DNA from 4 places in the Fusibacter sp. JL298sf-3 genome. Region 2 is predicted to be linked to each of the others. Evidence: riboswitches for the same ligand, from Rfam matches in the RefSeq annotation. Region 2 holds a riboswitch; each other region holds the start of a gene.
The links. Region 2 has a riboswitch for S-adenosylmethionine ahead of ACR6HW_RS05670 (aspartate kinase). Riboswitches for the same ligand answer to the same signal wherever they lie in the genome.

Region 1 (7,979 bases), 910 kb from region 2:
GCCTTCTTTGATCCACTTGAGGATAACGTCCACGTGGACGCCGGTGCTTGCGCTTACATCCTTTACGCCAGACGTCGGGTTGTCGTAAATGTATTCGCGTACTTTTGTGAACTCGTCATCGACCTCGTCGTTGCATCTCGAGCACAAAAATTCGCCTTCTTTTGCTGAAAATAAACGGTTGCATTTTTTGCAATTTCTTAAACCGCCCGATCTATCGCTTACCATAATAAACCTCCTCTTGTCTCTCCTTTTTGTCTAGTAGCCCGTCGCCACTGTTATAGCATATATTCTATCAGCACCACTTTCGTAGAGCGCTTTTGCACATGCGTTAAGTGTTGCCCCCGTGGTATAGATATCGTCAATGATTACTATATTTTTACCCATTATTTTTGATTTACACGATTTTTTTACCTCAAAAGCACCTTTCAGTACCTGTTTGCGCTGGGCTCGATTCAGCAACTTGAGTTTACGCGTCGGTTTTACGCGCTTCAGAGCGCTGATGTACCGGAGCCCCTCTGTCTTAGAAAACGCCTTCGCCATCAGCGCCGCTTGGTTGTAGCCGCGCTTCAAAGTTCGGGTAAAATGACTGGGAACCGCCACAACGCAGTCGATGGCCTCATACAAATCATCGCCTTTATAAACTTCGGAAAGGCCCTCGACGATATAGGGCAGATGATACGTACGCCCGTGGTACTTCATTGCCATGAGCATCTTTTTAATCCCGCCGTCGTACTGGGCAAATGAACGGTGCCCGTTTAAATAAAAATACTGTTCTTGGCATTCTTTACACTTGTATTGATAAGCTCTATGCTGTTCATAGGCCTTTTCTATGGGCCTGCCACACAGGGAACACACCTCTGCGCCGTGTCCAATGCGCACGACGCTGTCTTCACATTGAGCACAAAGGTGCTGTTTTTGCTCACTATCGAGTTCATCATCGCAAATGAGGCAGGTGGCATAACGCGGGTACAACAGATCGACTATTTTTTTCACAGCATCATCTCCTTGTAAAGCAACAGTTTGTCTTTTAATCCCGTTCGTCGATTTTGTTCCTGATTGCGTGCAATCATCTCAGAGAGAGCGCCGCGATCCCCGACGAGTACCACCAGCGCTTTTGCCCTTGTAATCGCCGTGTAGAGAATGTTTCGGCTCATCAACATCGGGGGCCCGTAAAAAATGGGCATAATCACGGCTTTAAACTCGCTGCCCTGACTTTTATGCACTGTGACGGCATAAGCCAATACCAGTTCGTCCGCAGACGGAAAATCGTAGATGACCGACCGTTCCCCATCGAATAGGACGTGAACGCAGCGCTCGTTTTCATCAATGGCGGTGATAAAGCCGATGTCGCCGTTAAAAACACCCGTGCCCTCTTCGCCTAACGCCGTTTGCCACTCGAGATTGTAATTGTTTTTAATCTGCATGACTTTGTCCCCTTCGCGGAACAATTTTTTGCCGAAATGCCGTTCTTTTTTCTCTTTGTTAGCGGGGTTCAATACATTTTGAAGCATGTCGTTAAGGGCGTTAATCCCCGCCTCCGAATTTTTCATCGGCGAAAGAATTTGTATGTCTTCAATGGGGTTAAACCCATAGTATTCCGGAAGGCGTTTGCCGACGAGATTCTGAATCTCGGTTTTAATTGAAGCCGTTTTCGGTCGATTAATGAAGAAGAAATCTTTGTCCTGCTGGTTCAACAGCGGCGCTTCTCCTTGGTTGATGGCATGGGCGTTAACCGCTATCAAAGATGATTCCGATTGCCTAAAAATTTCGTCGAGAGCCACATTCGGTACCGTGTCGCTTCCGAGAATATCCTTTAGGACGGCGCCCGGTCCCACAGAGGGCAACTGATCTGAGTCGCCGACGAGAATCAAATGCGTCCCCGGCTTAACGGCGTCGAGCAGGCGGTACATCAAAACGATGTCCACCATAGAGATTTCGTCCACCACCACCACATCGCACATCAGGGGTTCGCTTTCGTTCTTAGCAAATTGATTTTCCCCTTGAAACTCCAAAAGCCGATGAATCGTCTTGGCCTCTCTAAGCGTTGCCTCAGACATGCGCTTTGCCGCTCTGCCCGTCGGTGCACATAAAACGACTTTTTGTCCTAACTGCTCGTAAGCGTGAATCATGGCATTGATTAACGTCGTCTTACCCGTCCCCGGTCCACCGGTGAGCACGAAAACCCCGGCGGATAAAGCCATTTCGAGAGCCGATTTTTGAAGTTCTGCCAAGAGGATGCCCTTGTCTTCCTCATAAGCTTTAATAAACTTAGTCGTATCGAATTTCGTCAGTGTTTTTACATCTCGCATCAAGTTGAACAGCTTCCCCGCCACCTGTTGCTCTGCGTAATACAAACTGGGCAAGTAGACGCGTTGAACCCCCTCTGCGTTTTCAAGGTACACGCCGCCTCTCACGGCCATGTCCCTAAGCTGCATCAACACCTCGTCCTGAGTGACTTGAAGCGTCAGAGCTGTTTGCTTTACAAGGGTTTCAGCAGTCATATACGTGTCCCCTGAAAGCGATGTTTTAGACAAAAGGTGCACCACCCCGGACTCTATCCGAAAAGGGGCGTGCATCTCAATCCCCATTCGCATGGCGATTTCGTCTGCTTGTTTAAAACCGAATCCCGGAATTTCCGCAGCCAACAAGTACGGGTTGTTCTGAACTTTCTCCACGCCTTCGAGACCAAATATCTTGTGAACCCGCATAGCGGCGTTTACTGTAAGGCCTAGGGACTGAAAATACATAATAAAATCCCTAAGTGCGTATGCTTCGTGATAGCTCATCACGATTTGTTCGAGCTTTTTATCGCCAATACCCGATATTTCAAGCAGTTTCTCAGGGGTCTTCTCAATGATTTCAAGTGAAGCTTCACCAAAGTGGTCGACGATGCTCTGCGCTGTCGACTCCCCAATTCCCGTTATGACACCGGAAGCTAAATACTTAAGAATTTCTTCGCGATCACTGGGCTTAACGTGCTCTACTCGATTGATTTTAATCTGCTCGCCGTAAAAGGGGTGCTCGTCCGTATCACCTTCTATGCGAAGTCGGTCGCCTTCCTTTACAAACGGCACGACCCCCTTTACACAGTGCACGTCGTCCAGCGTCTCTAGGTTCCCGATGACGTATCCGTTTTCTTCATTGTAATAGATAATATCTATCAGTATGCCTTCTACTACCATGTCGTCACCATCTTTTCTTCTGAATTACTTTCTATTATATAGGATTTTAAACGCTTTTCATATAGGCATCTCTCCATTTTGAAGCGGCATTCTTCTCTCTACACCAGTCGTAAAATTAAAAATAGGCGCAACGTATGAGATCATACGTGCGCCTATCGGCTCTTAAAATCGTATTAAACGTCGGCTTAAAGACCGGCTGCTTCTCTAAGTGCTGCCGCTTTATCCGTTCTTTCCCAAGGCAACTCGACATCGGTTCTACCGAAGTGACCGTATGCCGCCGTCTGCTTGTAGATAGGTCTTCTGAGATCGAGCTCTTTAATAATCGCGCCCGGTCTGAGGTCAAAGTGCTTTTCAACAAGTGATTCAATGAGCGCTTCATCCACTTTTGACGTACCAAAAGTCTCCACCATAATCGAAACGGGATGCGCTACGCCAATAGCGTAGGCCAGTTCGATTTCACAGCGATCCGCCAATCCGGCTGCGACGACGTTTTTCGCTACATAGCGTGCCGCATAAGCCGCTGAACGGTCGACCTTTGTAGGATCTTTTCCTGAAAATGCACCGCCGCCATGTCTCGCGTAACCGCCGTACGTATCGACAATAATCTTACGGCCTGTAAGACCGGCATCGCCCTGTGGCCCACCGATGACAAAACGACCTGTCGGGTTGACGAGGTAGCGCGTATTGTCTAACAACGCCGCCGGAATAATCGGCTCGATGACGTGCTTAATCAAATCCGCTTTGATTTGCTCTACTGATACGCGCTCAGAGTGCTGTGTCGATACCAGTACCGTATCGACGCGCACCGGTCTATCGTTTTCATCGTATTCCACCGTCACCTGAGTCTTCCCATCAGGTCGAAGGTAATCCAAAGTACCGTCTTTTCTCACTTCTGAGAGTCTTCTGGCCAGTTTGTGTGCAAGGGCAATTGGAAGCGGCATCAACTCAGGTGTTTCGTTACAAGCGTAGCCGAACATAATCCCTTGGTCGCCGGCGCCAACTGCTTCAACTGCGTCGTTCATTTCACCTGTTTTGCTCTCTAAAGCTTTGTCAACACCTAAAGCGATGTCGTCTGATTGCTTGTCTATAGCGACGATGACGCCACAAGTTTCCCCATCAAAACCGTATTTCGCTCTATCGTAACCAATTTCTTTAATGGTGTTTCTCACCGTCGACTGGATATCGACATAGCAGTTAGTTGTAATTTCACCTGCTATCAAAACGAGACCAGTGGTCACAGACGTTTCACAAGCCACCCTCGCATTTGGGTCCTGTGCAAAAATAGCATCTAAAATTGAATCGGAGATTTGGTCACAAATCTTATCAGGATGCCCTTCAGTTACCGATTCAGAAGTAAACAGTCTTCTTCTTCCCATCATACACCTCCATAAAATATGATTGACTTTAATAACAGTACACCTGTTGCGGCGTCTTTTACATAAAAAAAATACCTTTTCACTACAAGAAGAGGTATTTGCTCAACCTCATCTTTCAGATTCTTAAAATCTGTAGGATTTAGCACCGTGTGTCACCGGTTGCCGGACTTCATAGGGCCTATCCCTCCGTCGCTCTTGATAAGGAAATGTTTAGTTAAAATTACTAGGTAATCATAGCATAGTGCCCATGAGAAAGCAAGCACTTTTTTAGTGCATTGCGAGAAAATCAAACAAATTGTCGTAACTGCTGTTGATGAACGACAGCAGCAACGGATCGTCCATCTTCATTTCACAAATCCTAAAGAGACTCTTATCGTATACCCCATTTTCTGTGAAATAACCGTCGATTGCCTTGACATTTTCAGGGTCCAGACTGCAGATAATCAATTGTCCCGATTGGGAAAAGAAGTACATGCAGTAGACGTCGCCATTGAGAAAGTAAGGGTTTTCGCCCACGTGGTGATTGTCCCTATTGAACTCGATGTAAAGGCTGCCAAAGGCATAAGTTTGCTTCATCATCTCCGGATTGTCAAAGGCAAAACGCCTTTCAAAAAATGCGTCGTCCACATGACAAACCACCATGTGCTCCGGCTTGTTTAAATTAAACGCCGCCTCGATGCTGCTCATGCTGAGCGCCTCCGTCTTCCGCGCCTTAACGACCCGCATATGCGCCCTGTCCACCTCGATTTCACTCACCATCAGGGCGTATCGCTCGCCGATATCTACAATAGATTCTGCCGAGAACACTTCGATTTCCCCGCGCTTGCCCTTGAAACTGACGCTATTTTTTATCAAGGTTTGAGGCTGGGAGACGAGTTCAAAGGATTCATCCATATCAAACGCTTGGTAGAGTGGAAGCGTTGCGTTGTAATCGCATCCGACGACGCGCATCACCAAATAATTGATCAAAGCTTCAGGGCTGTTGATTTCAGGCGATAAATACCCGTACAGCGCCGCTTCTTCTTCAATTGTAAGCGATGCGTACAACGTGTGAAACTGCTCCTCAAACCATTCAAAGTCGACGAGCGCATCGAGGCACTCTTCGTCCACCACATAGGCAGATTTAATTAAAAAGACAAACGCTTCGTAGTCGATGGGGCGCATTTCGCCACCTAACCCGCCTGTAACGCCGAGTATCAGGACTTCCAGTTCGTCGGCTTTCGGTTCAATCAAATGATGAAAACCATCGATGCCATAACTTTCATAATCGAGGTGATAAATTTGAACGACTTCTCGCTTTGAAGTGTCTTCAAAATACGCCACGACCCCAACGACGCCCATTAGTCTCGTGTTGGTTGCCAACGCTCTCTTAAATGTCAAATGCGGTTTTTTTATAGATTCAAAATTCACGAATGGTTCACCTTTTCCAGTATCATTTGTTTCAGCGTTTCAAGACGCTTTTGTGTCTGTGCTCGATCGTCTCCGGCAATTGAAAAATAGACTTTTAACTTGGGTTCCGTGCCGGACGGTCTGAGGACTACCCACGAATGCGCATCTAAATAGTATTTGAGGACATTGGACTTCGGCAGGCCGGTTTCGTCTTCCATGTAGTCGATTTTACTTTCGTAATCGAACAATTTCTTTGTTCTGAATGTCGAGAGGACTTCTGCCATTTGCGCTTGTCCGGATTTCCCTTCAAATTTTATAGACACGGTTTCTTCTATATAGTAGCCGTGACGTCTGTACACTGCTTCGAGGACGTCGACAAGTGTCAGCCCTTTCTCCCTGTAATACGAGGCCATTTCAACGGCGATTAAAGTCCCCATAACGGCGTCTTTGTCTCTGACATGCGGCGCAAAAAGATAGCCAAAGCTCTCTTCGTAGCCCATGATAAAGCCTTCGGTATCCAGCTCAATCTGCTCGCCGATAAACTTAAAGCCCGTGAGCGTTTGCTTCAACGCAACGTTGTAATGTGCGGCCTGCGCCTTTGCTAGGTCAGAAGAGACAATGGTGTTGACCACATACTGCCTCGGGGTCAACCCCTCTCGACTCGAGAGCAGGTACTCCATAAACAGGCTGCCGATTTGATTGCCTGAAATCATTTGATAACCTGAGTTCGTCTTAACCATAAAGCCGATGCGGTCGCAATCGGGGTCTGTTGCCACAATAAGGTCGGCCGCTGACGTTGCGGCGACTTTTAGCGCCTCATCAAATGCGGCTTCAGACTCTGGATTGGGTTCTTGACAAGTTGGAAATTCACCATCTGGTGCCATCTGGGACGGCACGGGAATAAGCCCTTTGTAGCCTACGGCATCTAATACCTCTGTTACCGTTTGCCCACCGGTGCCGTGGAGCGGGGTGTACACTGTTTTCAACGTACTGTTCTTCAAAACCGCCGGTCTCTCTGAAACTTCCACCACCATTTCCCGATAGGGCACATCCACTTGTTCATCAATCATTTCCAATAAGTCAAACGCTTTCGCCTCTTCCTCTGAAAACAATTTGACACTTTCAAAATCTTCTATCCGCTGCACATGTTCCACCAGTTGGGTCGCCAAATGCGGCACCAACTGACAGCCGGTTTCGTCGTATACTTTGTAACCGTTGTATGCAGGTGGGTTGTGGCTCGCCGTAATCATTACACCGCCGAGACACTTCAAATGCCGAACGGCAAAAGACAGTTCCGGTGTGGTCCTCACGGCGGTAAACAAGTACGCTTTTATGCCGTTTGCAGCCATTACACGTGCAGTTTCCATTGCAAATTCAGGAGAATAGCGTCGACTGTCATAGGCGATGACGACAGCTTGCTCACTTTGAACCTGCTCTCTTCTTTCCAGAAGAAAATTGGCAAACCCCTGCGTTGCCTTCCGGACGACATACCGATTGATACGATTGCATCCGGCGCCGATAATCCCACGCATTCCAGCGGTTCCGAATTCGAGGTCTTTATAAAAGCGTTCGTCTATTTCCTCTGGTCTATCTGCTATCGCTTTCAACTCACTTCTAAAAGCGTCGTCAAAATAGGGATTGTTGAGCCATGCGTTGTAAATTGCCTTTGTGTCCATGCTTTTCTCCTTTCCTGCTTCTATTATAGCATATGCGTGCGGTCGTAATGCAACACGTTAAACAGTTGAAACAACTGCTGATTTTTGTACTTCTTTGTCAACAGAGAAGCGACCCCGCTCCCCCATCCGTCAACTTTTTTCTCCGGGTATGCTTCGTATGCAACGTGTACTGCGTCGACAAAAGCGTTGTAGTCGTAAAATTGCAGACGCTTTACTGAAAGCGCCTCCGCCATATATTCGTAAAACGACAAGACGATTTCCACATAAGAAGCGTACTTTTTTAGCCCAAGAAGATCCGCTAAAATCGGCAACACATCCTCAAACAAAAGGCGTTTGGGCATCTTCCCTTTTTTGAG
Region 2 (7,979 bases):
AAACGGGATCCGGAAAGAGTACCATTGTCAATCTGGCTTCGCGTTTTTACGAACCGAAGGACGGCCGCATCCTCATCGACGGGGAAGATTACCGCGAGATGACGCAACAGTACCTTCACGCGAACATGGGGTACGTCTTGCAGTCGCCGCATTTATTCAGCGGTACCATTAAAGACAATATACGTTACGGGAAATTAGAGGCGACCGACGATGAAATCATTGAAGCGGCAAAAATCGTCAGTGCACACGAGTTTATCTCTAAGCTAGAAAACGGCTACGACACGCAAGTTGGAGAAGGTGGCGGCCTCTTGTCAACCGGTGAGAAACAGCTCATCTCTTTTGCAAGAGCAATTATTTCAAAACCAAGTCTCTTCTTCTTAGATGAGGCGACTTCTTCAATCGACACAGAAGCTGAGGCAAAGATTCAACGAGCCATCGATCGCGTTTTGGAAAATAGAACGAGCTTTATTGTGGCGCACCGTCTTTCGACCATACGCAATGCCGATAAAATTTTGGTTATTGAAAAAGGTCAAATCATCGAGGCGGGCACCCATGAGGCTCTACTTGAACAGCGGGGTCACTATTACGAACTCTACACCAATCAGTTCATCGAAGAGTCTGAGCGCGACCTTTTGTCGCAACACGGCGACTTCAAAGGTCAAACGGCATCGTAAAAGACGCTTTTACACCCAGACAATAGAAGGGGGCACAGGTCCCCTTCTTACATACCCATAGTGGGGGGAGGTTATATGGAAACATCAACGACCATTGTACACTACGAAGCAAAATACGCAAAAGGCGTGGCTCAAATGTGGAACGAAAGCAGTGCCGGATGGAACGGTTTCGATTTTTCAACCACTGAAGAGGCGACGCGCGACAAAGAAGAGGCGTCGACGCATCTTAAACTGTTTATAGCCGTGGAAACGGCGACGTTGGACAGCGAGAGCCCGAGGGTACTCGGCTACTTGAAACTTTCGAAATACGCTTTTGATGAGGCGACGCTCTATGTGGACTTGCTCAATGTCCACCCGGATTACCACGGTGCCAGAATAGGTAAAAAGCTCGTACTTGAGGCTGTTAAAGCCACTTGTGAACTCGGTTACCCGAGACTGGACTTGTTCACTTGGCCCGGCAATACGAAGGCGGTGCCGCTTTATAAAAAATGTGGTTTCTTTTGGGAGAAAACTGAAACAGCCAATACCCATTTGATGAACTTTATGCCTCAGGTTTTGGCGCACCCTGTCGTCGGCAGTGCCTTTAATACGATAGACTGGTATGCCGATTCCGTGCGGGAAATCGTCGTCGAACCGGATGGGCGTAGAAAAGGGGATACCGATTACTACATTTACGAATGGCGCAAAGAGCAAGAGTATCTGAAATGTTACTTCGAAAAAACGAGCCGTTGGTTGTGTGGGTTTAAAACCGATGCGTATGAAATCAAATTGAATCACTCTGAAAACAAACGGGTTTTCGGACGATGCTACCCTTTTGAAATTGAGTTTAACAACGAGAGTGGCGCACCTATGGCTATTGAACTCAAAGGGGTGGGCACAGAAGGCGTCCGAACCGATTTGAGTTTTCAGAAAACCTTGCATACCGGCGAGATGGTGCACGGGACTTTTGAAGTATTGCCGACGGACCGGGAACAGAGCGATTGGCACACGCACCCAGCGGTTGTTGTAGAAGTCACTGTGGAAGGCGAGACGTTTTTGCTGAAAAACGGTGTAAAGCCCATGCCACCGCTGCTCATTAAATGCGAAACCAAGCGGCGCGTTGAGCGTGCGGGGGTCCAGTCGACGTTGTATGTTAACCTCGAGAACAATTTGGCAGAGAGTGCCGATTTTGAAATTTTACTTCCTGTAATCGATGGGGTCGCGTTTGGAACGACAAAAATAACAGCGTCTATCGAAGGCCTGTCTTCCCACTGTGTGCAAGTGCCTTTTACAGCGACGAAAGCTTTTGCAGGCATCGTGGATATGCCCATTGCCGTGGCACTGAACGAAGGCCCGTTGACCTACACGAGCAAAGTCGATTTGGCCATTAACGTCTACGGCAGTTTGGCCGGCGGTTCCATAAAAGCGCGTCACTACGCTCTTGCAGATGTTTACAGGCTGTTTATCGACGAAGAGTTTCGATTGAACGAAGGGTACATTAAAGACCTGTGGACGGAGACACTTTGTGAAATTTTGCCGCCAAAACTGGGGGCGCCTTACACTTCGGAGTTCGAAAAGAAGAAAGCGGATAACGTGACTTTTGAATCAAATGGCGCGGTGGTCTGTAGGGTGCGTTACAGTTCGGAGACGCTAAAGGGGGCTGAGTTCGACCGATGCATGGTGCTGAGTCCAACGGGAACGCTGAGCATTTGGCATGAACTCGTGAGATTTCCCGAAGGCGTGGAGACTTTAAAGCTGAACTTAGCGCTGGCCATTGACGAAGAAATACTGTATTTGCCATATGGCACCGGTATTATGAAGTTGGATGAAGGGGTAATGGACAATAGAGCGCTGGCACATGTGGATTTTGATGCGTTGACGGAACCTTGGGTGTTTAACGAGACCTTTGATAGCACCGTCGCCTTGACGTGGTCGTCCTCTCAAAGCGTCAAGTTTTCGGATCATTGTTTTAACTTCGAATCGACATTTACGCGAGAGAGCGCATGGCAGACACCCCCTGTTGAACTGCATATCAACCGGTTTAGACAGTGTGAAAATGTGCGTCAGTACCTCACATCAGACAGAGGTGCACTTTTGGCGACTTACGATGGAACGCGGCTGACGGTGCCACCAATCGTCACAGAGTCGCTTGACCTAACGCCTGTGACCGTCGATCAAAACGCTCGGCCACCGATTGTAGAAGTTGAAGGCATCGATGAACAGCAAGTAGCTACACTTCTGCCGATGACAGCGCGTGTCCGCCTAATAGAGGGTTCCATAAAAACGGAAAAGAGACGGCTGCCGCTGGAGACGTTGGTGTTTAAGACAAAAGGCGCTTGTACCACTGTAAAAGCGGTTGAAGAGGGGCACGAAGTCTACTGTGTCGACAACGGCTACCTTAAGTTTAAAGTTGCGCCGGCATTCACCTGTGGCGTATTCTCCCTTACAGCCGACGGCGTGGAACTCTTCGATCACTGTTTTCCGGCGACGCGGACCAAGTCGTGGTACAACCCTTGGGCAGGAGGCTTTTACAGCTATCTAATCGGCACGACCAATTACCAACTCTTTTCGGAAACGTCGACGGCGACATTTGTCACGCGAAAAGATCATTTAGGCAACCAGTGGACTGGCGTCGCCGTCACCACGCCGTATACAGTTCAACAGCGTTTGAAAGGTGTTAAAGTGGTGCAGTATTTCCTGACAATGGGCGATTTGCCCGTGTTGGCTCATTACTCTGAGGTCATAACCGATGGCGGCAAGTACGCTGAACAGCGCTTTATGAATCAGTGCTTCTTTAGAGAGGACAGCGGTGATATCGTCACCGAGTGTGACCATAGAACTGCTCATGTCCTCAAGGAGGCAGACGGTGTCGACTTTGTGGCACAATCTAAGCGCATAGTTTTGGAAATAGAGGCGTTAGCCGTGCATTACTACAGTCAAAACGCCGATTTGAATTACATCAATCGCACCGGTGGTTTGGTATTCACAGAACAGATTTCCAGAATCGCCATCGACCCGTTTCGGATGTTTAAATCTCAAGTGGATTTTGTCGTCCCATTGCCGTTTAAAGTGGGAACTTCCGCGTTTTCAGGGTTAGACGCTATTCGGTTTGAATAAAACAGCCTAAAAAAAGCCAGTGAGCGCAACGTCCAAAGGGACGTGCGTCACTGGCTTTTTTGGGGTGATGGTTTTAATAGCCGTTTTTCTTTAGATAGTCGGCAAGTTTTTTGTCTTCTTCTCCAATGTGTTTTTCAATCCAATCTGAAGAAAGGTGCATAAATTTTAGCCTAGAGTGCATGGTTAAGCCGTTTCTTAAAATATCTTGATAGAGGTCGCTGACATCTTGTTTAAAATTATCGTGCAGGTACTTGTGTTCTTCATACGCAGGATAGGCGTACTGTCTCTGCAGCGCCTCCTCGTGGTCAAAGTGCAACACGACGTATTCTGTTAAAAAGTTGAGCAATTTGAGCAACTCTTTTTCCGGATTCTCCTGTTGGTAAGCGTTGATTAACGTCTCCGCTCGATTGATTAGTTCTATATGCTCCGTATCCATTTCTTTTACGCCGTAGAGAAATTTTTCATCAAATTTAAGCATACTGCCTCCTTTACTCTGTATATTTATTTTTACCATACTCGAGACCGTCTATGCAATAAAAATTCAAAAATATCTTGCATATCAAAAAAAACTATGGTATTATCTTCAATAATTGAAAATCACGATTCTTATCGAGAGTGGCTGAGAGACAGGCTCTATGACGCCCGGCAACCTACATTCAGTGTGGTGCTAATTCCTGCGTTCCCCTATGGGAGCGAAAGATAAGAAAGTAGTGCGCTTAAAACGTCGCTTTCTTACCGGAAAGCGGCGTTTATTTTTTTAAAATACATGCGTTGCCCGATGAATGGTGAACGACAGAGTAGGAGGTATGTGCATGGAAACGGTAGTGCTTAAATTTGGCGGGACATCGATGGCTGCTGTTGAAACTGTGGCTAAACGCGTGGTCGACAAAAAAAGGGCAGGCTATCAAGTGGTCGTGGTGGTTTCGGCGCAGGCCGGCGTCACAAACGCTTTGTTGAAACAAGCGCAAGCTGTCGGCGGGGTAAATCTGAGAGAAATCGACGTCATGCTTGCGGCCGGTGAACAAGTAGCTTCAGGGCTATTGGCACTTGCTGTTGAAGGCCTAGGCGAGCGCGCATTGTCTTTGAGCAGTGCTCAAGTGGGCATTGTCACCGACGGGCGCCATGCTCAGGCGCGCATCAAGACGATTGACGGCTTTAAAATTCTCGAGCACCTTGAAGACAGCGCCGTTGTTATTGTGCCGGGGTTTCAAGGTGTCGGTGAAAACAGAGATATCACGACGTTGGGAAGAGGCGGCTCTGATACAAGTGCGGTGGCCATTGCTGTGGCAATAGGCGCGACGTCAGTGGAAATTTTCACCGATGTCAGCGGCGTTTATACAGCCGATCCGAGAATTGTGCCTAAAGCGCGAAAAATAGCCGCAATTGGGTACGATGAAATGTTGGAACTCGCGGGTTCAGGGGCTAAAGTTCTCCATCTCAGGAGTGTGGAACTCGCGGCGAAGAACGGTTTGAAAGTGCATTTAAGATCGACGTTTGAACCCGACGAAGGTACGTGGGTAAAGGAGGCTATCATGGAAGAAGCGGTTGTGAGAGGGGTTGCGCATGCCATAGATAATGCGCGCATTACTGTTTACGGGGTACCGGCGACGAGTAACGGTGTTACGCATTTGTTTGAGGCCATCGCCCGTGCGCATATTGTCGTGGATGTTATCACACAAAGCGATTCTGAGGACGGCAGTCGGCTGATTGCTTTTGCCGTCGAATCCCATGCGTACGAGAAGGCGCTTACAGTGGCCAAACGCGTCGCCCACAGCATCGGCGCAGGGGCTGTAAAAGGAGAACCTGCTGTGGCGCGCGTCAGCGTCATCGGCGTGGGCATGAAATCGTCGCCGGGGGTTGCTGCTAAAGTCTTTCGCGCGCTCACCGGCGCGGGCATCGATATTCAAATGATTACCACTTCAAATATTAACATATCGTGTCTCGTGGCGCAGGCGGATTACATTGGCGCCGTCAAAGCGATTCACCAAGCGTTTGAGCTATAAGGAGGCCAATAGTGAAAATTCATCAGTTGTACACAGAAAAGAAACCGCTTTTTTCATTTGAAATATTTCCACCAAAGCGCGATGGCGACAAGGCTGCGCTGTTGCATACCATAGATAAACTCGCAGAGCAGACCCCAGATTTTATCAGCGTGACATACGGTGCCGCAGGGACGGAACGCGGTGCGGACACATTGAATCTCGCACGGGATATCAGAACACGTCATGGCATCGAATCATTGGCGCACATGACCCTCGCAGGGGCGGAAAAGCGTGAAATTAACGGGGTACTGGACACCATGGCGCACAGCGGCATCGAAAATGTGTTGTTGCTCAGAGGCGATATTACCAGCGAGACGCCTAAGCCGACGGATGGTTTCGCCTATGCGGCGGACTTGATTCGACACGTCAAATCGCGGTACGATTTTTCAATTGGCGCAGCGTGCTACCCGGAAGGGCATATTGAATGCAGAAGCCGGGCGCTCGACTTGATTCATTTAAAGCAAAAAGTCGACGCAGGTGCAGACTTCTTAATTACGCAGCTGTTTTTTGACAACGAGCGGTTTTACGAATTCTCAAATGAAGTGCGGTGTCTCGATGTGAAGGTTCCTGTAATCGCAGGGGTTATGCCCGTGCTCAACAAGGTTCAAATAGAGCGGATGGTGGCGCTTAGCGGCGCGCATCTACCGGAGAAGTTCAAGCGCATCCTACAGCGGTACGAGACGAAGCCCGAAGCGCTTGTCGACGCGGGTATCGCCTATGCACTTGAACAAATTGTGGACTTGTTGTCCTCCGGTGTGGATGGAATTCACTTTTATGTGCTCAACAAGCCCAATATTAGCGAACGCGTGGTGCGGAGTGTCAGCGAAATTTTAAAGGCGCTGAAAGTCCATGGCTGATGTTCGTCGAGACCCCGTGGCCACGGTGCGTCCATTTGTGGACAAATCCGCTGTATACCGCTATTTAAGGCACACCGATGACGCGGTATGGCGCAACCGCGTCGAGGAACTATTTGAGGCCACACTTGAGCACTGCCGGTTTACGGCGCTTACGGCGCAGCTACCTGTGGTGGTTTTAGAGCGTTCGGTGGTGTTTAAGACATTGGGACTCGAAGTTCGTTCCCGCGATCTGGCAACGCATTTAACCCTGGAGACCTCTGCTGTCTGGGTGGTGATTTGTACGGTAGGTTCAGAAGTCGTACGTTACATCGAGCGCGAGATGCTCATGAACCCGTCGCATGGCGTTGTCGTAGACGCCTGCGCGTCTGCGTTGGCAGAGGGGTATGCAGCATTTTTAAACGATGTGCTCAACCCGAAGGCCATGCGCTATGGTCCGGGGTATGGCGATTTGAGTACAACCGTTTCGAAAATATTAACTGAGCGTCTCACAGCCTTTCGACATATCGGGGTCACCGCATTGGATACCGGGATGTTGTTACCTGAAAAAAGCGTTTTGTTTTTGTTGTCCACTGAAACGTGTACAGCGCTGAAAGCAACGGGATGTGGCAATTGTTTAAACTGTGAAATAACGGGTTGCCCGTATAGGAGGACTACTAAATGACATTGAAACGCGCACTTATGGAAAATTGCCTGGTCTTTGACGCGGCAATGGGAACGGCACTACAGAAAAAAGGTGCCGATGTGTCCAAGAGACCGGAGGTCTACAACATCGAAAATCCGGCGTGGATTGACGAGATTCACAGAAGGCATATTGAAGCGGGCGCCGACGTGCTTACCACCAATACTTTTGGTGCCAATGGGATAAAACTCAAAGAGAGCGGCTACAGTGTGGCAGAGATCGTTGCGGCGGCAGTGACCTGTGCACGACGTGCAGCAGAGGCATGTAGAGAGCGTCAAATATGGCTGGTTCAAGACCTTGGACCAATCGGCACCCTTTTGGAACCTTCAGGTACTTTGACCTTTGATGCGGCTTACGACTTGTATGTCGAGCAAGTGAAAGCGGGCATCGCCTGTGGCGTGGACGGCTTTCTCATCGAGACGCAGACGGATTTACTGGAGGCTAAGTGCGCGATTCTCGCAGTAAAGGCCCACTGCGATTTGCCAATTATCTGCACCATGAGTTTTGAGGAGACGGGGCGCACCTTTACAGGAACGGCTATTGAGAGCATGGCCGTCACATTAGAAGCCCTCGGCGTAGCGGCTCTAGGTCTCAATTGCTCCTTTGGTCCGGAGGGCTTGTATCCCCTCGT
Region 3 (7,979 bases), 440 kb from region 2:
GCGGTCTGTGTGCTCGGCGGTACCCTCGCGGCACGTCAGGCGATTGAAGTCGGCGATATTCAGGCGTTTATACAGTATGTCCGCAATTTCACCCAGCCGATTTCGCAGCTGGCCAATATTTCAAACATTCTTCAGCAAACAGTGGCTTCAGCTGAGCGCGTATTTGAGTTTTTAGACGAGTCAGAAGAAGTGAAGGAGCGCGAAGATGCGTTGACTTTCGAAGATGTGAAGGGCGCTGTGAGGTTTGAATCCGTATCGTTTGGCTACAATCCGGAGCAAACGGTCATCAACGATTTTAATCTCGATGTTCATCCGGGGCAACGGGTGGCCATTGTCGGTCCAACTGGTGCAGGAAAGACGACGCTCGTCAAATTGCTCATGCGCTTTTACGATGTGTCAAAGGGGCGCATTACGATTGACGGCACGGAAATTACAGCGGTGTCGCGTCACGACTTGAGAAGCCAGTTTGGCATGGTGCTACAGGATACGTGGCTCTACAATGCCTCTATTATGGAAAACATTCGTTACGGCAGGCTGGACGCCACAGATGAAGAGGTTATTGAAGCGGCGAAGGCGGCACATGTGGACGGGTTTGTGCACATGCTTCCAAGGGGCTATGACATGGAAATCAACGAAGAGGCAAACAACCTTTCTCAGGGGCAAAAACAGTTGATTACGATTGCGAGGGCTATTTTGGCCAATCCGAAGCTGTTGATTTTAGATGAGGCGACGAGTTCGGTCGATACGCGAACTGAGGTGCAGATTCAAAATGCAATGCTTCGGTTGATGAAGGATAAGACGAGCTTTATTATTGCACATCGTCTGTCCACAATTCAAGACGCCGATACGATTCTCGTGCTCAATCACGGTGATATTGTGGAACAGGGCACGCATGAAGAGCTTCTTGCGCGCAAAGGGTTCTACGCAGATCTCTACAACGCTTAGAGGGACGGTTCTTTTGTGCCGAAATCCTATATATTTTTCCAAAAATAGAAAAAGGCATCCGATTTTTAGTCGGATGCCTTTTGTATGTTTTCTACAAATCTTCAATCTGCCAATCAATAGGGGCAATACCGTGAGTGGCAAAAAAATCGTTCGCTTTGCTGAAGGGCTTGCTGCCAAAGAATCCTCTGTAAGCAGAAAGCGGGCTCGGATGCGGTGCCTTGAGAACGAGATGTTTGGGGTTGTTGAGCATCTTTTGTTTGTTCTGCGCAGGGCGCCCCCATAAGAAGATGACAATTGGTCGGTCTTGAGCGTTAATGGCCTCTATGACGGCGTCGGTAAACGTTTCCCAGCCCATTCCCTTGTGAGAGTTGGCTTCGTGCGCGCGAACAGTCAGGACTGTATTGAGCAACAACACACCCTCGTCTGCCCACTTCTTCAAGTAGCCGTGATGAGGCGGTTCAATACCGAGATCCTCCTTAAGTTCTTTGTAGATGTTCTGTAGAGATGGCGGAATCTGTTGCCCAGGTAAAACAGAAAAACTTAAACCGTGTGCTTGATTGACATTGTGATAAGGGTCTTGTCCCAACAGGAGCACTTTTACTTTGCTCAGTGGCGTATAATGCAAGGCATTAAAAATGTCGTACATTCCCGGAAAAATGGTGCGTGTTTTGTATTCATTTAATAAGAACTGACGCAACGATTGGTAATAAGGTTTATCAAATTCTTGTGCCAAAGCATCGTCCCAATCGTTTTTAAGAATTTTAGACATTGTGGCCTCCAAATGTTTTATTTTAAATAGTTTATCACAGTGTGAAGTCGGGTTCAATAGCATCCAACCAATTGAAAAATCGACAAAGTGGTGCTTTGACTAGGTTTACATAAATGGAATAAATTATAGGATTCTGGCACAAAAGAACCGTCCCCTAAAAAACTGTTGACATTTCAAATGATAAATATTATCATATGAGAGAAGTTATCAATTGGCTTTAAAGAGGAAGGAAACACTTTAAATGAACGTTATGGACAAACTATTGGCATTTCACTGTGCGCCGACACTATTTGGGCTCAAGCCTGCAAACTTAATTTCTCATTCAGTAAAAGAAGACTTTGAGCACATGCCCGATGCAGACGAAGCGATTCAAAAGCTCAATGCACGAGGCATCTATATCGAGCGCCTATGCGGTTGTGAGCGCAAGCTGCTGACACTTGTCTACCAAAAGGACATGCTGATAGCGCACCTTAACCGCCCCGAAATATGGGGATTTCTAGTGACACAAGGGTATCCGATGAATGAAGGACTCGACGAGATTTTGCGCCACCTTAAAAAACGCGTGGCCCAAACAGGTGGCTTTCCGCATGAAATCGGCGTTTTCCTTGGGTACCCCCTCGAAGACGTCGTGGGCTTTATCAAGCATAGAGGGCAAAACTGCAAACTCTGTGGTTATTGGAAAGTCTATGGCGACGCAGAAAAAGCCAAATCGCTTTTTGATCAATTTAACCAGTGCAGGGACCGGCTGCTGTGCGCCCTCTCAGATGGCCACAGCATAGAAGCGTGCGTTTCTGTCGCATAGGACAACAGGAAAGGGGAATTCAAAATGGAAAAAATAGCAGTCGTTTATTGGAGTGGCACAGGCAACACAGAAGCCATGGCAAACGCAATCGCAGACGGCATCAAAACAGCAGGTGGCGAAGTCGAAGTCTTTCCGGTATCGGAGATAGATGCAAACGCAGCAAGCGCCTACAGCAAACTGTGCCTCGGTTGCTCTTCAATGGGTGCTGAAGTACTAGAAGAAGTCGAGTTCGAACCATTCTTTACAGACCTCGAAAAGAACCTATCCGGCAAAAAAGTCGCACTGTTCGGCTCTTACGGCTGGGGCGACGGCCAGTGGATGAGAGACTGGCAAGAACGCACCGAACAAACCGGCGCCAACCTCTTTGAAGAAGGGTTAATGGTTAACGAAACCCCGGATGCTGAAGGCGTCTCACTTTGTGAAGAATTTGGTAAACGCTTTCAAGCGTATTAAGGTGATAGAACCTTAGATGGCCGAAGACACCCGCGCTAACCCGTGTGGTGGCCGGCGAACAATACAGCGTATTATCGCACAAACAACAAAAGCCATGCGCAGCCGCGCATGGCTTTTCATCGTGAAAGCACTTGTACAAACGTCGAGCCCTTACTTAATCAACGTGTAAATCTCCGACACCGGTCGCCGTGCAGGAGAACGCCCTTCAGAAGCCGGGAGTCCCAGCGGCGTCACCGCCATGAGCTCGTAGCCCTCTTTTTCAAAAGGGATCAGCGCCTCAATAGCCAGAGAAGCAAAGCATGGCCCCGTCATCCAGCAAGTGCCGTACCCGAGATTGGCAGCGGCGAGCATAAAGTTCTCGAGAGAAGCCGCCACATTTTGTAGCCCGGAATTCATGCGTTCGACGCGTTCCGCTTGAGCTTCCATACCGATGGATTTCAGCAGACCCACCTCGCTTTTGGGGTAGGGGCCTACATAGGCGGCCACGAGAATCGGCGCCGACCGGAAAATCGTGTAGTACTTCAGAAACTTAGTCATCTCTTGGGTCTTAGACACATCCCCGACCTTTTCGACGATGTCGTCGTGAACCCCTTCAATCGCTTGGGCGATAGATTCAATCAACGCCTTGTCTTTGATGACAACGTAGTGCCAGTTTTGACGATTTTTGCCCGAAGGGGCATAAGACGCGGCTTTCAGCATCTCTTCAATGTCCATCATTGGCACATCACAGGCCTTAAACTGACGCACACTGTGTCGTTTGTAAATAAAATCTAATGAAGACGACATGGCAACCTCCTAAGTTTGATTTGTCGTCTTCATTGTACAGGCTTTTCCTCGAAAGAACAAGCTAAAATACAGGGACTACAGCGCCTTCATAGTGTTCCAAAATGTACGCTTTAACCTTTTCGCTCTGAAGCGCCTTAATCAAAGCCTGAATCGCCGGATCTTCCAGTTTCTCAGGGAGCACCGTCACAATGTTGGCGTAAGGCGAATCGTCGCCTTCGAGAACAAGGGCGTCCTCCAGTGGGTTTAAACCGGCCTCGAGTGCGTAATTGGTGTTGATAACAGCGGCGTCCACATCTTCAAGCGTCCGAGGAAGCTGTGCGGCGTCAATGGGTTCGAACACAAACTTGCGTGGGTTCTCTAGAACATCTTCAGGTGTGGATTCGAGTTTTTCAGGGTCTTTCAGAGTAATCAGCCCTTCGTTGTGGAGCAGCAAGAGCGCGCGGCCTTCATTGGTTGGATCGTTTGGAATGCTAATGGTGGCGCCGTCTTTCAAATCGGAAAGCGCCTCAGTAGAAGCCGAGTAGACGCCCAGCGGTTCCACGTGGATGGCACCTGCCGAAACGAGTTCGAGACCGTGCTCATCGGCAAAGCTGTTCATGTACGGTACGTGCTGAAAGAAGTTGGCGTCGATTTCGCCTTCGCCGAGAGTGAGGTTGGGTGTCACGTAATCGGTAAACTCCACCACCTCGAGTTCAATGCCTTCAGCAGCGAGGTCGTCTTTAATCAGTGCCAACAGTTCTGCATGCGGCAACGGCGTCGCGCCCACCTTTAAAGTCGTCTCCTCAGCTGTTTCTTTGCCGCAGCCGATTAAAACCCCGGCGAGTACAATCAAAACAAAACCCAAACTTAAAATCTTCTTCATGTGTTATTTCCTCCTGTTTTTTAAAGTGAGATGTGAAACATAATGTCCCGAAGACTGAACCACTTGCACCAACACCACCAAAATGACGAGAGTGGCAAACATAATGTCCAGTCTGAAACGGTGGTACCCATATCGAATCGCCAGATCGCCAATGCCGCCGCCTCCGACGGCACCAGCCATAGCGGAATACCCAATTAAATTAATCGTCGTCGTCGTAGCGCTTAAAATCAGACTCGGGAGCGCTTCTCTGAGCATGACCCCTACGACGATTTGAGGGGTGGAAGCCCCCATGGCCACCGCCGCCTCTACGACGCCGTCGTCCACCTCGCGTAGCGCACCCTCAGTGAGTCTGGCGAAAAAGGGGACGGCTGCAATAATCAGCGGCAACGTCGCCGCATTGGTGCCGATGGCGGTACCGATGACCAACCGCGTAAACGGCATAATAAAAATCATCAAGATGATAAACGGCAGAGAGCGCATAATGTTCACAAGCCAAGAGAGCGCCTCGTACACCGGTGGACACGACAGCAAGTGTCCCCTTCCGATTAGAGTGAGTAAAATGCCGAGCGGGAGGCCGAGCAAAACCGTAAAGAGCGTCGAGACCCCTACCATGTAGAGGGTTTCCAAAGTGGCGGGAAGTAAGAGATTAAACATGGCACACCTCCGTAATCACCTGATGGGCTTCGAGGGCTTTAAGCGTGTCGGCAATAGCGGCATCGCTTCCCGTCAGAGCCACCGTGAGCTCGCCCACCGTTTGACGGCCGTACGTCTCTATCTTTCCGCTGAGGATGTTCACCGTCACGTCGTGTGTGCGAATGAGCTTGCTGAGCACCGGTTGGTCGACATTGCCTCTTTTAAAAATCAAGTGACAGACCGTGCTGTCTTCGGCGTAGTAGGGCGGCACATCGTCGCTTGAGAAAAACTGCCGCGCCGCTTCGTTCTCAGGTTGCGTAAAGAGCTTAACCGTATCGCCGGACGCCACCACTTCGCCGCCTTCGAGAAGCGTCACTTCGTGACAAATGCGCTTGATGACGTCCATTTCGTGGGTGATGACCACCACAGTGACCCCCAAGTTCTCGTTAATTTCTCGAACGAGGTCGAGAATCTGAGCCGTGGTTAAAGGATCCAGCGCACTGGTCGCTTCGTCACAGAGGAGCACATCGGGGGCATTGGCGAGGGCTCTTGCGATGCCGACCCGCTGTTTTTGGCCACCGCTCAGCTGCGCCGGGTAGGCGTCTGCTTTGTCAGAGAGCCCCGTTAAGGCGAGGAGTTCCACCACGCGGCTTCGAATCTCCTGTTTCGACTTATGCATGATTTCAAGTGGAAAAGCGACGTTGTCAAACACGGTTTTGCTGGAGAGCAAGTTGAAGTTTTGAAAAATCATACCGATTTTTTGGCGTTTTCGCTTTAGCGCAGTGCCTTTGAGTGCCATCATGTTGTCGCCGGCGACGAAGACTGTACCGGCTGTAGGTGTTTCCAATCGATTGATACAGCGTACCAGCGAAGATTTGCCGGCGCCGCTGAGGCCGATGATGCCGTGGATGGTGCCGCGCCCGATGTCAATGGAGACATTTTTGAGGGCCTGTACCTCTCGGTGCTCTTTAATATACGTTTTGCTTAGGTTCTGAATGCTGATCATAAAAATCCTTTCTGTTTCACGAGACGGCTGTACCGCATTGTACCTCGGGTAACGAGTTGTTAATATAGCCCTTATATGGCAAAAAAAGACCCCCTTTGCGTGAAAGGGGGTGTGCTTTCACATCTTTGCAGCTTTCGCTGCCGGAATTGGCACCTAACTTAAAATAGGTTGCCGGGTTTCATCGGGCCGTTCCCTCCACCGCTCTGGATATGATTACTTTATGAAACAACAGGGGTCCTTCGCGTTTTGCCACGAAGTCTGTTGTCAAATTAAAAACATTAGTGATGCCTTGCCGCGTTAAATAGTCGCAGAAAGCCTTTCGGCTCAAATCTTGTTGTTAACAACATTAGTAATGCCTCCGGCATCCCTAACCGCTTTTCGCTGACAGCTTTCCGCGTTGAATAGTCGCAGAAAGCCTTTCGGCTCAAATCTTGTTGTTAAAAAAACCGCTCCTGAAAAACAGAAGCGGTTGCGTACAGTCGTCTCCTTATCTTCAGACATAAAGTCTCTGGAATTAGCACCTAATCCAATAGGTTGCCGGGCGTCGCAGGGCCAGTCCCTCAGCCGCTCTTGATAAGCTAATGAAATTGTTGAATCGAATTATACGCTAGTCGGCACTTACTTGTCAATAGGAATCTTCAAAAAAACGATATGTATACATTATACAAAAACGAAAAACTCTTTAAAACATTGTCACAAGTGCGTCTGGTCACATCTTTTCTAGAGAGAAACTCTTATAATGAGGGGGAAATTTAGACCATCCGAAAAAATTCAAGGAGGCATGCGATAATGTTTAATAAGGGGACATGGGAAGGCGCAATCGACGTACGCGACTTCATTCAAAAAAACTACACGCCTTATCACGGCGACGAAGCGTTTTTAGCGGGTAAGAGCACGCGCACTGAGAAACTTTTTGAACAAGTGGAAACGCTGATTCAAGAGGAAATTGAAAAGGGCATCATCGGCATTGAAACCAAATGTTTTTCAGGCATTGACAAATTCGAAGCCGGCTACATGGACAAAGAAAACGAAGTTATCGTAGGCTTCCAAACCGATGCACCACTCAAGCGCATCATGAACCCATACGGTGGATTCAGAATGCTCGAGCAATCACTCGAGGCTTATGGCTACGACATTGAAGACGCTATGGCGGACGATTTTAAAACGTATAGAAAAACACACAACGAAGGTGTTTTTGACGCCTATACACCGGAAATGAAACAGGCGAGAAGCGTGGGCTTGCTCACGGGACTACCGGATGCTTACGGTAGAGGCAGAATTATCGGCGACTACAGAAGAATTCCACTCTACGGCACAGAGCGCCTCATTGCAGAAAAGCGCAAAGATTTTGTCGCACTTGCAGAAAAGCCTGCTACAGAAGCGGTGATGCGTCTTAGAGAAGAAGTCTCTATGCAGATTAGAGCCCTTAAAGCAATTGAAAACATGGCGTCTAGCTATGGTTACGATATTACAAAGCCGGCACAAAACGCCAAAGAAGCGGTTCAATTTTTCTACTTTGGCTACTTGGCTGCTGTTAAAGAAAACAACGGCGCGGCGATGTCATTGGGGAGAAACACAGCTTTCCTAGACATCTTTATTGAAAAAGACATCGCAGCCGGCGTACTCACTGAAGAAGAAGCTCAAGAGCTGATCGACCAATTGGTTATCAAGTTGAGAATGGTGAGACATTTGAGAACCCCTGAGTACAACACTTTGTTCGCAG
Region 4 (7,979 bases), 480 kb from region 2:
CGTATGTGCTTAGCCCACTGGCGGCGCTAAAGGCCATGCACCAAAGATGTGCGGCGGATAGTCAACGGTTTGACATCCCGTTTTACGTCTATGTGAAGCGCTTGTCGCACGCACCGCTGGCTACACCTGATCTTAAAGCGTACGAGCACCTGCAAACGCAGTGTCTCAATGGGTCGCTGGTTATATTTGCCTACGATTTGTTGGACGAAGCCCTTTACGATGTGGCGTTGCCTTACGCCAGCCCCACTTGGGAGCGGCTAGAGACGTTTTTAAAAGCCTGTTATGCGTAACAGCTGAGTCGCGGCAGACTTTTTCTTGTTTTAAATGAAAATAGCACAAAATTTCTTATTTACCCCTTTGAAGTTTATTGTTTTGAGTAATATAATAAAAAACAATAAAAGGAGGGGTTTTTATGAGTTTGTTAAAAGTTGCCGTTATAGGCGGTGGATCAAGTTACACCCCTGAAATAATCGAGGGGTTTATTGAAAGACATGCGACGTTACCAATTGATGAAATTTGGCTTGTCGATATTGAAATGGGAAAAGAAAAGTTAGAAATCGTCGGAAACTTGGCCAAACGCATGGTGGAAAAATCGGGTGTGCCAATGACGATTCACTTGACGCTCGACAGAGAAGAGGCGCTTGTAGACGCGACATTTGTAACCACGCAATTTCGGGTCGGTCAGTTGGATGCGCGAATCTTAGACGAACGCCTGCCCCTGTCAAAGGGCATGCTGGGACAAGAAACCAACGGTGTCGGCGGCTTTGCCAAGGCCATTCGCACCATTCCGGCGATACTCGACATCGCACACGATATGGAACGACTTTGTCCCGATGCGTGGTTGATTAACTTCACCAATCCCGCCGGAATTATTACAGAAACAGTTCTTCGGTACACGTCTATAAAGGCCATCGGCCTGTGCAATGTACCGGTGAATATGCGCAAAGCCGTCGGCGCCCTGCTCGGTCATGACCGATTTATCTTTCACGCAAGCGGTTTGAACCACTATGTATGGGGACGGCACATCTACGTCGACGGCAAAGACGTCATGGCGGAAATGCTTCCGAAACTCTTAGAAGACGAGACGTTTAATCCGAAAAACATCGGGGCGACGCCGTATGTAGACGAGCAGATTTTAGCAACGGGGATGATGCCTTGTTACTACCACGCTTACTACTACCTTCAAGACGAGATGCTTTCCCATGCGCTGGAAGCGTATGAGGAGAACGGTACCCGTGGAGAAGTGGTCAAAGCGGTTGAAGCCGATTTGTTCGAGGTCTATAAGAATCCCACGTTGTCTGAAAAGCCCAAAGAGCTTGAAAACAGAGGCGGTGCCTACTATTCCGAAGCGGCGTGCGAACTGATTAACGCCATCTACAACGACAAGCGCAGCTTAATGGTGGTCAATGTTCAAAACAACGGTACACTGCCGTTTTTACCGGATGATGCCGTTATAGAGACCACTTGTTTAATAACCAAAGCAGGGGCACTACCACTCAATGTCGAACCGTTTAACGCGTCGGCTCAGGCGGAGTTGGTACTGCTCAAAACTTATGAACGCCTGACCATTGAGGCGGGGGTTCACGGCGACTACGGCAGCGGGCTTCAGGCGTTGACCATTCATCCATTGACGCGGTCAGGACAAGTACTCAAATCACTATATGACGAGTTATTAGAGGTTAACGCCCCGTATCTGCCTCAATTTGAAAGGAAATAAGACGTGCTGGCAAAAGAGCGACTGAACACAATTATCAAACTGTTGGAAGACGAGGGCACGGTTCAAGTGAAGCACCTCGCAAAGCAATTTAATGTCACAGAAGATTTGATCCGCAAAGATTTGAAAAAGTTGGAGAAACTCGGACTGATTGATCGCGTACACGGCGGCGCCGAGCGCAGGGAAAAAAAGTTTGAACTGTCGACCATACAACATCGAATGGCGCACCGAGCGGCGCATAAAAAGAGCATTGCCGAAAAGGCGTACAACGTTATCGAGTCTGGAGAACATATTTTTTTAGACACGTCCAGTACTTCAGCGCATATTGCAGACTGTATAGCCGAAGGTGAGAAACAAGTGACAGTCATTACCGATATGCTCTATATTATGACGCGTTTAAGCGGTCTCAAACACGTGACTGTCATCGCCATTGGCGGCACATACAACCGCTACACCGGTGGCTTTCACGGGTATTTTAGCCTGGAGACCATCAGACGTTTTGCTCTCGATCGCGCTTTTGTCAGTTGCCGGAGCATCGATGTGGTACGCGGCGCCGTATTTGAAGGCTTCATGGATATTGCTGAGACAAAGCGCGCTATCCTAGATACAGCTCGCGTTAAGGTGGTGGCCACACAATGCCTGAAATTTGAAAACCAGGGTGTTTTCGAGTTTTACGACCTCGCCTCTATTGACGTTATCATCTGTGAAGCACCGCTTGAAGAAACGGTATTAGAGGCTTTAAAGCCATTCAAGGTCAAAAGTTTATAGCGGACGCCCCACTGAAAGGATTTTTATCAGTGGGGCTTTATTTAAACGTAAAAAACGCGCATGCGGTATGTTGCATGCGCGTTTGGTTTGTCGTGATTACTCTGCTGAAAGTGCCGCCATGGTGATGTAGTTGTATGGCTTGTTGAAATGCGGCAGGAAGAAGATGTCTGTGAGGGCAATTTTGTCGATGGTCACTTTTTCTTGGATGGCCAAAGAGAAGAAGTGAATGCCCATTGAAATGTCATAAGTTGAAGCGATTTGAGCGCCGATAACGCGTCGATCCGCTTTGTCGTAGACGATGCGAATTTTAACCGTTGGGTTGTCGTGTTCGATAAACTCCGGTTTTTGGAGGTCGTCGTACTCGGTACAAGCGGCGTCGATGCCCAGAGCCTTTGCTTTAGTAAGTGTCAAGCCCGTTGAAACCATTTTGAGGTCGTAGATTGAGATGCCGTTAGAGCCTTGAACACCGGCGGACTCAAGCTCGACGCCTATGGCGTTGTGGGCTGCGACGATTGCCGAGCGGACGGCGTTGGTTGCAAGTGCAATGTAGTTCGTATCTTGAATGGCGTTGTCGTAAACAGTTGCACAGTCGCCGATTGCGTAAACGCCTTCAGCACTTGTCTGTTGTTTTTTGTTGACGAGGTAAGCGCCGTTTTTAAACAACTGAAGGCCTGTGTTGGTGTAGCGAACGCCTTCTTCACCTTTGCCTAAGTCGGTATTCGGTCTAAAGCCGATACAGAGAACGACCATATCCGCTTTGTAAGTGCCTTTATCCGTTACGACGCGCTCTACCTTGCCATCGCCTTCAATACGCTCGACTTTTTCGCCGAAAGCGAGGTTGATGCCGTGGTCCTTAAGGTTGTTTTTCATCAAATCTGTAAACGGTTCGTCGTAGTAGGCGGGGAGACATGTATCGGCAATGTCGATGAGCGTCGTGTTTTTACCATGGCGTTCAAACGCTTCTGCGAGCTCTACGCCAATGTAGCCGGCGCCGACGACGACGACGTCTTGGATGTCTTTGTTTTTAAGTTTGGCGATGACTTCTTCAGCGTGTTGATAGAGTTTGACCATCTGCACGTTTTCGAGGTCTTTGCCCGGAATATTTGGAATAATTGGCAATGAGCCCGTGGCTAAAATGAGCTTATCGTAAGGTTCTTCTTTTTTCTCGCCGTTTTTAAGTGTGGCGTAGACAATTTTCTTATTGAAATCGATGTGTTCAACAGGTGCTTCCATGTGGATTTTAGCGCCCATCCCCTCTAACCCCTCTTTGCTCGCATAGAAAAGGCCTTCAGGTCCTGAGATTTGATCCCCTATCCAGAGCGCCATACCACAGCCTAAGAAACTGATGTTTGAGTTGGCATCGAAAACGACAACTTCGTGTTCATTGGATTTAGATAAAATAGTTCTGGTTGCTGCAGTGCCCGCATGGTTGGCACCGACAATGACGATTTTACTCATAATTGGCCTCCTAAATTTTATAAATGTAATGTATCTAAACTTGTAATCGTTTCATTTGATATTATTTTATCACACTTTTTCAAAAAGTAAATGTTTTTTTGGGGTCGCGTCTTGACAGCTGTAAAAATGTTCTGTATAATCGCTTTAATTTAATAGTTCTATCCAGAGTGGCGGAGGGACTGGCCCTATGAAGCCCGGCAACCTGTTTTAAACAAAGGTGCCAATTCCAGCGAAAGTAAGCTTTCGAAAGATAGAGTGACGCGCAATCAGACACACTGTTTTTCGGCAGTGTGTTTTTTTATATGCCGCACACTCAGCTAGACGGCTTCTATTGCAGACATGAGCAGCCATACGCAAATGCCAACACTTATTGAGGAGATAAACAATGCCCAGTTATAGTTACCCAAGAAAAACAATGACTAAACAAGTTTCAGAGAAAAAACGCCTTAGGCTGGCGGTAATCAATTTGATGCCCAATAAGCGAGAGACAGAGGCGCATTGGCGCACTTTTTTTCTGCACAGTGCCTGTGAAATCCATGTAGAATTTTTCAAAATGGGGTCTCATGTGTCGAAGTCTCAGAGGTCTTTAGACGAAAACCGCGTTTTAACAGCTGAGTTGCTGAAAACTGTGGACGGTATCGTCGTCACCGGCGCACCGGTGGAAAAAATACCGTATGAAGCTGTGGACTACTGGGAAGAGCTCAAGGCAGTGCTCTTAGCGGCGGCGACAGAAGGCGTGCCGACGTTCAGCGTCTGTTGGGGCGCACTGGCGGCAGCTAAAATTTACCACGGTGCGGACAAAACGGTCTTTGAGGCAAAATGCTCAGGTGTTTTTGAAGCGATAGGCGATGGCGAGCGTTATTGGCTACCGCATTCGCGGTATGCCACTTGGCAACTGACGGTACCGGAGGCGGTGTGGGTATTAAAGTACGATGATGAAATCGTCGCCTTTCAAGATGGCGGACATCATCTGTACTGCTTGGGACATCCCGAGTACACTGTCGACGTACTGGAAAAAGAGTACCTGAGAGATCGAATGAAAGGTCTTGACCCTTCTGTGCCCGCCGGGTATGGCATCACCACAGGGGGCGGGCTCAAGACGCTTCACAGGTGGACAGAAACGGCAGAGGTTCTCATCGCTCGCTGGCTGGAGAACATTAAAGAGAGGGAGGCCAAATTATGAAAACTGTTAAAATCGGACTGTTGGGACTGGGCGTCGTCAACAGGGGCTTTTGCGATGTTGTGAAAAGGCGACATTCGGCTCTGTACGCGCAAGGCTACCAAGTGGTCATTAAGGCCGTTTGCGTTAGAGATACCGAGCGCGCCGCAGCCTATTTTGAGGAGCGGAGAATGCAAATGCCGTTGATTACCACAGAGCCTGAACGGCTGTTTGAAGACGCGGAAATCGACATTGTCGTCGAGGCCATTTCAGGGGCGCATCCCGCAGGCCGCTACATTGCCAAGAGTCTGGAAAATGGGAAACATGTGATTACCGCCAACAAAGCCGCATTGGCTGAAAATTATGAAGCCCTGCAGTACTCGGCGGCACACGCCGGAAAAAGGCTCTTATTTGAAGGCGCCGTCTGCGGTGGCGTGCCTGTTGTACAAACATTGGAACGCTTGATGCGTGCAGACGATATCGTCGCCGTCTCGGGGATATTCAATGGCACGAGTAATTTTATTTTGTCGGAGATGGCAAAGCGTGCCATCGATTACGAAACCGCTCTAAAAGAAGCGCAAGAGCTGGGCTATGCAGAAGCCGATCCATCGGCAGATGTAGACGGCATCGACAGCGCCAACAAACTGGCAGTACTCTGCGGTTTGATCTGGGGGAAGTCGGTTGCCCCTCAAACCATCGACCGCGAGGGCATTAGAGGGATTCGCGATGTGACCCCGTATACGAAGTTGGTAGCCACCGCTCGTAGGCGTCCGGACGGGGAACTGGAAACTGCCGTAAAAGTCGTCGAGGTTGCGCCGGAAGGCCCCTTGGCCGATGCTGAGGGGCCTGACAACTACGTGGTCGTCGAAAGCTTACAGCTGGGGCAACTGGGCTTTTCAGGCCCGGGCGCCGGTGGCGAAGCGACAGGGACGGCACTTTACTTGGATTTGTTAAAACTATTGGATGAGAACGCATTTTTATAAAGGAGGACACGGGATGAAATTTGAAACGTTGCAAGTACATGCAGGACAAGAAGTCGATTCGGCGACAGGTGCACGGGCAGTGCCGATTTACCAAACCACATCGTATGTGTTTGACGATGCGCAGCACGCGGCAGATTTGTTTGCCTTAAGTCAACCGGGCAACATTTACACGCGCATTATGAACCCCACCACTGACGTGCTGGAAAAGCGTATAGCGGCGCTGGAAGGCGGTGTCGGTGCGCTGGCAGTTGCATCGGGTTCGGCGGCAGTCACTTACGCCATCCTGAATTTGGCGCAAAGTGGCGATGAAATCGTCGCCGCTGAAACGCTCTACGGCGGCACACATCATCTCTTTGAACACACGTTGCCGACGTTTGGCATCACCACGCGATTTGTAAACCCAGACAGCCCTGAAGCCTTTGAAGCAGCTATTACGCCAAAGACGCGGGCGGTGTTTATAGAGAGCATCGGGAACCCCGGCATCAACCTCATTGACATAGAAGCCGTGGCGGCTGTCGCCCATCGAAACGGCGTCCCTCTCATTGTAGACAACACTTTTGGAACCCCTTACCTCATCAGGCCTTTTGACCACGGTGCCGATATCATCGTACACTCGGCGACGAAGTTTATCGGCGGACATGGGAACAGCATCGGCGGTCTCATCGTCGACGGCGGCAATTTTGAGTGGCTGGGCAATCCGAGATTTCCGGGCTTTAATACACCGGACCCCAGTTACAACGGTCTCGTTTACGCAGAGGCGCTTAAAGAACAGGCTTACATCGTGAAAGCGCGGGTTCAGCTTTTGAGAGACACCGGTGCCTCGCTCAGTCCTTTTAACGCGTTCCTGTTGTTACAGGGGCTTGAGACGCTCTCGCTACGCGTGGAAAGACATGTTGAAAACACGCGAAAAATCGTCGCTTTTTTAAAGGGGCATCCGAAAGTGGCGTGGGTCAATTACCCGGAGCTTGAAGAAAGCCCATACCATACGCTGTATCAACGCTATTTTAAAAAAGGGGTGGGGTCTATCTTTACCTTTGGGCTGAAAGGTGGTGCGGAAGCTTGTCGCCAACTGATTGAGTCGCTGACGCTTTTTTCACTCCTCGCCAACGTGGCCGATGCCAAGTCACTCGTCATTCACCCCTACAGCACCACGCATGCACAGTTGTCCCACGAAGCGCGCGTCAACGCCGGCGCCGGACCGGAACTCATACGGTTGTCAGTGGGGATTGAAAACGCCGAAGATTTGATAGAAGACCTCTCAAAAGCCCTTGCTTAAAAACAGGTGTTTTGGGGTATGTCCTCCATAAGCTAATTGGCTATGGAGGCTTTTTTATGAAACAGACGGCAGAATTTGATTTTATGAACAACATTCCCTTTGGTTTTGCCTATCAGCGCTTGATTCCAGACGGCAAAGGTCACGCGTCGGATTACGAAATCGTGTTTTCCAACGAGTGGTTTCAGACCATTTTTGGTCTGATGTCTTCGTCTTGCACTTATACTGAACTCGAGGCCATGGATAGGCACAAGGCGTTGAAGCCACCGAGCTTTTTCGAAGACGTTGCTTTCTATGGGATTATTAAGGAATACAAGGTGTACGCATCTGAAGTCGACAAATGGTACAGTGTGAAAAACTATTCGCCGAGAGAAGGTTTCTTTATAACGGTAGCCGTCGCTATAGACACGGGGATGGATTCAAAGATACAGGCGCTTTTCGATCAGAACAACGACGGGGTGTTCATCCTCGACCTCGAGGGCAACTATGTAGACGCCAACGTTCGGGCCGCTGAGATTCTAGGCTATTCAATAGAAGAACTCAAAAAACGCACTTATCGCGATATCAGCGCAGAAACCACCTACAGCGAGGCTATCTTTAGACGTGCGCAAAGAGGGGAGAAGA

Region 1: linked by a shared signal. The riboswitch ahead of metK (methionine adenosyltransferase) and the one ahead of ACR6HW_RS05670 (aspartate kinase) in region 2 are both predicted to bind S-adenosylmethionine.
Region 3: linked by a shared signal. The riboswitch ahead of ACR6HW_RS07685 (methionine ABC transporter ATP-binding protein) and the one ahead of ACR6HW_RS05670 (aspartate kinase) in region 2 are both predicted to bind S-adenosylmethionine.
Region 4: linked by a shared signal. The riboswitch ahead of ACR6HW_RS07885 (homoserine O-acetyltransferase/O-succinyltransferase family protein) and the one ahead of ACR6HW_RS05670 (aspartate kinase) in region 2 are both predicted to bind S-adenosylmethionine.

What each region holds. Positions count from the first base shown of each region.
Region 1 covers NZ_CM132608.1:2,052,288-2,060,266, forward strand. The annotation lists gene ACR6HW_RS09780 (hypothetical protein) at 1-225, opposite strand, end outside; gene ACR6HW_RS09785 (ComF family protein) at 256-993, opposite strand; gene recD2 (SF1B family DNA helicase RecD2) at 990-3,182, opposite strand; gene metK (methionine adenosyltransferase) at 3,368-4,558, opposite strand; SAM riboswitch class I at 4,664-4,763, opposite strand; gene ACR6HW_RS09800 (hypothetical protein) at 4,826-5,968, opposite strand; gene ACR6HW_RS09805 (phospho-sugar mutase) at 5,965-7,623, opposite strand; gene ACR6HW_RS09810 (patatin-like phospholipase family protein) at 7,647-7,979, opposite strand, start outside.
Region 2 covers NZ_CM132608.1:1,146,085-1,154,063, reverse strand. The annotation lists gene ACR6HW_RS05685 (ABC transporter ATP-binding protein) at 1-674, shown strand, start outside; gene ACR6HW_RS05680 (GNAT family N-acetyltransferase) at 750-3,770, shown strand; gene ACR6HW_RS05675 (bacteriohemerythrin) at 3,844-4,248, opposite strand; SAM riboswitch class I at 4,374-4,476, shown strand; gene ACR6HW_RS05670 (aspartate kinase) at 4,583-5,773, shown strand; gene metF (methylenetetrahydrofolate reductase [NAD(P)H]) at 5,785-6,669, shown strand; gene ACR6HW_RS05660 (hypothetical protein) at 6,662-7,330, shown strand; gene ACR6HW_RS05655 (homocysteine S-methyltransferase family protein) at 7,327-7,979, shown strand, end outside.
Region 3 covers NZ_CM132608.1:1,581,297-1,589,275, reverse strand. The annotation lists gene ACR6HW_RS07720 (ABC transporter ATP-binding protein) at 1-945, shown strand, start outside; gene ACR6HW_RS07715 (uracil-DNA glycosylase) at 1,037-1,714, opposite strand; gene ACR6HW_RS07710 (DUF3793 family protein) at 1,965-2,516, shown strand; gene ACR6HW_RS07705 (flavodoxin) at 2,541-2,969, shown strand; gene ACR6HW_RS07700 (nitroreductase family protein) at 3,120-3,755, opposite strand; gene ACR6HW_RS07695 (MetQ/NlpA family ABC transporter substrate-binding protein) at 3,817-4,617, opposite strand; gene ACR6HW_RS07690 (methionine ABC transporter permease) at 4,621-5,271, opposite strand; gene ACR6HW_RS07685 (methionine ABC transporter ATP-binding protein) at 5,264-6,256, opposite strand; SAM riboswitch class I at 6,373-6,470, opposite strand; SAM riboswitch class I at 6,741-6,836, opposite strand; gene pflB (formate C-acetyltransferase) at 7,046-7,979, shown strand, end outside.
Region 4 covers NZ_CM132608.1:1,627,977-1,635,955, reverse strand. The annotation lists gene ACR6HW_RS07905 (GAF domain-containing protein) at 1-290, shown strand, start outside; gene ACR6HW_RS07900 (6-phospho-beta-glucosidase) at 413-1,717, shown strand; gene ACR6HW_RS07895 (DeoR/GlpR family DNA-binding transcription regulator) at 1,721-2,482, shown strand; gene nox (H2O-forming NADH oxidase) at 2,579-3,940, opposite strand; SAM riboswitch class I at 4,096-4,197, shown strand; gene ACR6HW_RS07885 (homoserine O-acetyltransferase/O-succinyltransferase family protein) at 4,356-5,123, shown strand; gene ACR6HW_RS07880 (homoserine dehydrogenase) at 5,120-6,082, shown strand; gene ACR6HW_RS07875 (O-acetylhomoserine aminocarboxypropyltransferase/cysteine synthase family protein) at 6,096-7,358, shown strand; gene ACR6HW_RS07870 (response regulator) at 7,415-7,979, shown strand, end outside.